DNA from 2 places in the Phenylobacterium sp. 58.2.17 genome. Region 1 is predicted to be linked to the other one. Evidence: riboswitches for the same ligand, from Rfam matches in the RefSeq annotation. Region 1 holds a riboswitch; the other holds the start of a gene.

Evidence for each region. A riboswitch is a leader RNA that binds a small molecule or an ion and turns the genes downstream of it on or off. The one in region 1 is predicted to bind cobalamin.
Region 2: another riboswitch for cobalamin. It lies ahead of OUA97_RS07795 (TonB-dependent receptor plug domain-containing protein); the one in region 1 lies ahead of metE (5-methyltetrahydropteroyltriglutamate--homocysteine S-methyltransferase).

Annotation. Positions count from the first base shown of each region.
Region 1 is NZ_JAPMTQ010000030.1:18,127-21,522, reverse strand. It holds gene metE (5-methyltetrahydropteroyltriglutamate--homocysteine S-methyltransferase) at 1-1,274, opposite strand, end outside; cobalamin riboswitch at 1,382-1,609, opposite strand; gene OUA97_RS16480 (linear amide C-N hydrolase) at 1,778-2,842, shown strand; gene OUA97_RS16475 (alkaline phosphatase D family protein) at 2,866-3,396, opposite strand, start outside.
Region 2 is NZ_JAPMTQ010000007.1:135,764-139,159, reverse strand. It holds gene OUA97_RS07795 (TonB-dependent receptor plug domain-containing protein) at 1-1,817, opposite strand, end outside; cobalamin riboswitch at 1,924-2,112, opposite strand; gene cobU (bifunctional adenosylcobinamide kinase/adenosylcobinamide-phosphate guanylyltransferase) at 2,141-2,650, shown strand; gene OUA97_RS07785 (alpha/beta hydrolase) at 2,752-3,396, shown strand, end outside.

The DNA of each region.
Region 1 (3,396 bases):
CGTTGCGCCATGGCCGGGGTCGTCGCCGCCAGCCGCCGGGCGACCCCCGCATCGTGGATTTTCGCCGACACCGCCCGCGCCCTGGCCGCCGCGCTCGAGGCGGCCAGGGCGCCGGCGACGCCGCCGCGGCCCTTGTTCAGGGCTTGGGCGAGCACGACCAGTTCCTCGATCTTCTGAACCGCGAAGGCCAGCCAGGAGCGGACGTCCTCATCGAGCGCCCTTTCCTGGGCCAGGTCGATGGGCGTGTGCAGCAGCGAGCAGGACGGCGCCAGCACCACGTCGCGATCCGTGGCCAGCAGCGGTTCGAGCCGATCCAGCAGCCGCTCGAGGTCGGCGCGCCAGACATTGCGCCCATCGATGACGCCGAGCGAGAGCACCATGCCCGTCGGAGCATTGGCCAGCACGCGTTCGAACTGCTCGGGCGCGCGGATGAGATCGACATGCAGGCCGGCGACCGGCAGGGCGAGCGCCGTCTCCAGATTGTCGTCCAGGCCGCCGTAATAGGTGGTCAGCATCAGTTTCACCCCCGGCGCGGTGCGCGCCAGCAGGCGATAGGCTCGGTGCAGGGCCTTGCGGTCGGCGTCGGTGAGGTCTGTGACCAGGCATGGCTCGTCGATCTGCACCCACCAGGCGCCGGCCTGTTCCAACCGGTTGAGAACGGTCGCGTAGACCGGCAGCAGATCGTCCAGCAGCTCGAGCGGATGGAAGCCCTCGACCTTGCTCTTGGCCAATTTCAGGAAGGTGACCGGGCCCAGCAGCACCGGCCGCGTGATGATCCCCAGCGCCTTGGCCTCGATGAACTCGTCGATCGCCTTGGTGGAGGCGAGCTCGAAGGTCTGGCCCGGTACGACCTCCGGCGACAGGTAGTGGTAGTTGGTGTCGAACCACTTGGTCATCTCGGCCGCCGGCGCGTCGATCGCGTGGCGGTGGCCGTGGCCGCAATCGGTCGCCTCGGCCTCGCCCTGGGCGCCCCGTGCCATGGCGAAGTAGGTGTCCAGCTCCACCGGGCCGCCGCTCCAGCCGTAGACGGGCGGGATCGCACCGACCATGGCGCTGGTGTCGAGCACGTGATCGTAGAGTGAGAAGTCATTGCTCGGCACGTGATCGACGCCCAGCTCCGCCTGGCGCCGCCAAGTCCTGGCGCGCAGCTCCGCGGCCAGCGCCAGCAGTTCGGCGCGATCGGACTTGCCCGACCAATAGCGTTCGAGGGCGGTCTTCAGCTCGCGGCGGGGACCGATACGGGGAAATCCAAGGGTGGCGACGGTGACGGACATAGCCTCTGCCATTCTGTTGTGGCGAGGCGTGGCCGGTCGCGAGCATGCACGCGCCGGCGAGGGAGCGTCGACGCGACAGGCTTGCGGCCTGACCGGACACCCCGCCGGAGGACGTTATCTGTCGGGGCAGGTCTCCTGGCTCACGGGTCGACGCTTCGGTCCGGCCTTCCCAGCGCAGAATGACGCCAGTGACACGCAGATGGACTTCGGCTCGCCGCTCACAGTTGCGGGGGCAGCTCCGGCATGGACGCCGCGCCAGGCGCGACGCCGTCACCGGATTCCCTCTTAGCTCGGGAGCGCGAGCGCCCCAGAGAACCACGACCCGAGCATTCAGCGCCGTTCTAGGCTCTTCGTCAAGATGGATATAAAGATATCCTTATATTGTTATGTCATGGCTGCGAGTGCTTGCCTGCTGGCGAGTGTTGCGACAACACTTGCAATTGCAGGGCGTGGGAAATCGCATTGCGAGGCGCGGCGGGGGCGCGCCTGGCTGGAGAACAGCTGTGCTCAATTCCGTATTGTCTGTTTTGCCGGGCCTGTTGGCGGCCGCGGCCCTGGTGCTTGTCCCGGCGGCGGCCAACGCCTGCACGCGCGTGGTGTACCTCGGCGCGAACAATGATGTGATCACCGCCCGGTCGATGGACTGGAAGGTCGACGTCCAGACCAACCTCTACGCCTTCCCGCGCGGCATGAGCCATGACGGTCAGGCGGGACCCAACTCCATCAAATGGACCTCGAGGTACGGCAGCGTCGTCGCCACCGGCTACGACGTCTCCACGACCGACGGCATGAACGAGGCTGGCCTGGCGGTGAACCTGCTCTGGCTGGTGGAGTCGGAGTACCCAGCCTTCGGCAAGGGTTCGAAGCCTGGCCTGACCATCGCCGCCTGGGGCCAGTATGTGCTCGACAACTTCGCCACCGTCGCAGAGGCGGTCGCTGCGCTGGAAAAGGAACCGTTCACCGTCATCACCGACAAGGTGCCTGGCGAGGATCGGCTGACGACGCTGCACCTGTCGATGTCGGACGCCAGCGGCGACAGCGCCATCGTCGAGTACATCGGCGGAAAGCAGGTGATCCACCACGACCGCAAGTACCAGGTGATGACCAACTCGCCGACCTTCGACGAGCAACTGGTGCTCAACGCCTACTGGCGGCAGATCGGCGGCACGGTGATGCTGCCCGGGACCAATCGCGCCTCCGACCGCTTCGCCCGCGCCTCGTTCTACGTGAACGCCATACCCAAGAGCGAAGACCCAGTGGTGGCGTTGGCCAGCATGTTCAGCGTGATCCGCAACGCCTCGGTGCCGTACGGCATCACGACGCCGGACCAGCCGAACATCTCCTCGACCCGCTGGCGCACCGTCGCCGACCACAAGCGCAAGCTATACTTCTTCGAATCCGCCCTGACGCCCAACACCTTCTGGGTGGATCTGAACAAGCTCGATTTCTCCCGTGAGACCGGCAAGGTGAAGCGGCTCGATCTCGGCAAGGATCAGCGCAACGTCTATGCGGGCGAGGTCTCGGCCCAGTTCAAGGAAGCGCCGCCGTTCGAGTTCCTGGGGCTGTAGCGTCTAGAATTCCATGCTTAGGTCTATGACCGGCGCTCCAGCCGCGCTTGTTGTTCCGGCCGCTGTACCTTGCGGTCGAAACGCCACGGCTGGCCCGCACGCGCCTCCACGCGGCGGGCCACAACGGTGGTGGGATCGGATCCACGCGGATCGATGACCGACACGAACTCCGCCACAACGGTCTCGCGGGTCAGTCGGAGGGCGATGAACCCGATCGCCAGATGGTCGCACCAGGCGATGTCGCGGTTGGCGGCGGCCAGCCGCTCGCCCAGCGGCGCCTGCCCCATGGCCAGCACCGAGCCGAGCGACGGGCCCGTGATCGTGGTGGCGGCGACTTCCAGCGCGACCTGGCCCTGGGCGTCATGCAGTCCGTTGGCGAACGCCATGTGGCTGTCGCCCGAAAGCACCACGGCCTGCGCGCCAGTCCGGCGAATGATGTCGTAGACCCGCTGACGCTCGGCGCCGTAGCCGCTCCACGCGTCGAGGTTCAGCAGCGGCAGCTTCAGCCGGGTCATCTCGAAGAAGCCCTTGAGCGGGCCGCCGGCCGGGGCGAA
Region 2 (3,396 bases), on a different contig from region 1:
TAGGAGGCCCGCAGGTCGAGCAGGGTGTAGCTCTGCAGGACGTAGCTGTTGGCGGCGTTGTCGAAACTGTCGCCGACATAGCGGATCGAACCGCCGAGGCTGGCCTTGTTCTCCCAGGTGTAGATCGCCTGGACGTTGGCCTGGTGCTCGGGCCGGCGGGCGAGCTGCTTGCCGCGGTTCACGTTGCCGGGGGAGTCGTTCTCGGTGTCGGTCCAGGTGTAGTTGGCGCTGAGCGCCAGCGGGCCGAGATCGGCCGAACCCTCGAGCTCGACGCCGTGCGCCTTGGTCTGGGCGGTGTTGGCGTAATAGCCGAAGCGCCGCGCGCCGCCCACGAAGCAGAGCGGGTCGGTGGTGGTCGAGGTGCAGGAGAAGTAGTCGATCTGGTTGTCGGTCTTGCGGTCGAACCAGGTCGCGCGGACCATGAAGCGGTCGCCGAGGCGCTGTTCGATCCCGGCGTCCCAGCCGTCGGCTTCCTCGGCCTCCAGGGCGGTGTTCCCGTACTCGGAATAGAGCTGATAGAGGGTCGGAGCCTTGAAGCCCTGGCCGAAGCTGGCGCGCAGAACTGTGTTCCCATCGTTCAGCGACCAGGCGGCGGCGAACTGGCCGAGGGTCGCATCGCCGAAGGTGTCGTGGCTGTCGCGGCGCAGCCCGGCGGTCAGGGTCAGGCCCGAGACCACTTCGCCCTGGACCTGGGCGTAGATCCCGTCGATGCCGGCCTTGGCGCGGGTCGTCGGCGGGTTGGGGACGAACTCGCTGGGCGAGGCCGTGCGCATGCTGGAGTCCTCGGTCTCGCCGCCGAAGGTGGCGGACCAGGCCTCGTTGATCGTCCAGACGCCTTGATACTCCCAGCGCTTGTTCTCGCCACGGGCGTCGAATGTGGTGGTGGTCACCGCCTGGTCCGGGTTGGTGTTCTGGCGGTCGGTGCGCGTGTAGCCGTAGGCGAGCCGGTTGGTCAGGGCGCCGCCGAACAGGTCGAGGTTCACCGCGCCGTAGCCGACGAACTCCTCGGTCTCGCCGTACTCGCGGGTGTCGCCGAAGCTGAAGGTCGGCGGCGCAAAGCCGTCGAAGCCGTTGCGGCCCTTGGAGTAGACCCCGCGCAGGTCGAACGACAGCGCCTCGGTGGCGGTGAACACCGCCCGGCCGCTGACGCCGGTGTTCTCATAGCCGTCCTTCTCCTGGCCGAGGCGATAGGAGGAGACGCCGTCGGTGTCGTAGCGGCCGGCGGCCAGGCGCCAGGCCAGGCGCTCGGTCTTGCCGCCGGCGCCGGCGCGGAAGTAGCTCGTGCCCATCGAGCCGCCCTCCGCGGCGAGGTCGGCCTCGAACGGCTCGGTCGCCTCACGGGTGACGATGTTGACGACGCCGCCGATGGCCTGGCTGCCCCACAGCGTCGACTGGGCGCCGCGCAGGATCTCGATGCGGCCAATGTCGCCGGCCAGCAGGTTCGCGAAGTTGTAGCCGCCGCCGGCGGTAGAGGGGTCGTTCAGCTTCACACCGTCGACCACCACCACGGTCTGGTCGCCCTCAGCGCCGCGGATCCGCACCGAGGTCGAGCCCCCGACCCCGCCGTTGCGCGAGAAGCTGACGCCGGGCGTGGTGGCCAGCAGGCTCGAGACGTCGACCGTCTGAGCGGCCTTTATGGCGGCGGCGTCCAGCACGTAGAGGCTTTGACCGATCTTGTCGGCTTCCTGCGGCGAGCGAGTGGCGGTGACCACCAGTTCGCTGACGCTGGCGATAGCGACCGGCGCGGCGCTCTGGGCGAGCGCGTGGGTGGAAACGCCGCAGAGCGCGGCGGTGGTGGCGAGCAGAACAGTCTTCATCGGGTTATCCCCCCTGACGCATGACGACATGACCCGCGCTTGCGCGCAGGTCGACGGACGCCGCCTCTCGGGAAAACTCCCCGTTCGCGCGCTCCCACCGAGCATGCGAAGGACGACCGCGTCAGGCAGGTCTCCTGGCTCACGGGTCACAGCCGATGCGCGCCGCCTTCCCAGACTTCCGTCCAGTGGCTTATGACGCGCGGGCTCGCCGCTTACAGTTGCGGGGGCAGCCCAGGTTTCGCACCTGAGTTCCCTATTAATCCCCTTCCGGGGAACCTGTCGCGGGGTCTGCCTAGGCTCTGCCATGCGGAGCGTCAATCCAAATGAGCCTGACCTTCGTCCTCGGCGGCGCCCGATCCGGCAAGACCAGCTACGCGCTGCGCGAAGCCTGGAAGCGCTCCGGAAATCGCCACGTGATGATCGCGACGGCCCAGGCGCACGACGCCGAAATGGCCGATCGGATCGCCCGTCACCGGGCCGAACGCGGCGAAGGCTGGGTCACGGTGGAGGCGCCGCTGGACCTGGCGGGAGCGGTCGCTGCGCTGGGTGCGGGCGACGTGGCGGTGGTCGACTGCCTGACGCTGTGGTTGACCAATCACCTGCTGGTCGAGGCCGATCTGGGCCAGCAGGTCGCCGACCTGACGCGGGCTCTGGCCGCCAGCCCGGCGGCGCTCTACGTGGTCTCCAACGAGGTCGGCCAGGGGATCGTGCCGGACAACGCCCTGGCTCGCCGGTTCCGCGACGAGGCCGGCTGGATGAACCAGGCGGTGGCGGCGGCGGCCGACCGCGCGGTGCTGGTCGCCGCGGGCCTGCCGCTGGTGCTCAAGGGCTGACGGATCGTCGGCGGAGCTAGGACTTGCCCGCCTGGCGTGCGTATAAATTTCCGTCGGCCGCGCGCCGGCTCTCTGCATATCCCCACGACAGAGGCGCTCGCATGTCGATGTTCAATCTCGTCGTGACAGCGCTGCTTGTCGCGACCGCGCTGCTGTTCGCCGGCGTCTGGGCGTTCCAGAACTACGGGATCTATCGCTTCGGCGGCGACGACGACGGCCGTCCGGCCGACGACGTGAAGACCGTCAAGTTCCGCTCCAGCGACGGCCAGGTGATCGGGGCTCGGCTGGCCATGCCCCAGCCGGGCAAGCCGGTGATCATGAGCTTCCACGGCAATGGCGCGGGCGTCGACGCGTCGTTCGAGCGGCTGCGGGCGCTGCAGGAGCAGGGCTTCGGGATGGCGATGATGGAGTATCGCGGCTCCGGCGCGACCGGCGGCAAGTCCAGCGAGATGAACTTCGCCCGCGATGCGCTCGCCTTCTACGACCAGCTCGACGACCTGATGGGAGAGGCGGTTCCGGCGAACCGGCGCGTGCTGCACGGCTTCAGCCTCGGGGCCGGGGTGGGCAGCCGCCTGGCGGCGGCGCGGCCGTTCGAGGCGGTGGTGTTGGAAGCTGCGCCCTATCGCACCTGCCAATACTATCAGGACGCTTACAAGGGTTTCCCGTTCTGCCAGGTGATGTGGGCCGAACGCTATGACATCATCGACCACGTCCAGGCGATCGGGGCCCCCAAACTGTTCGTTCAC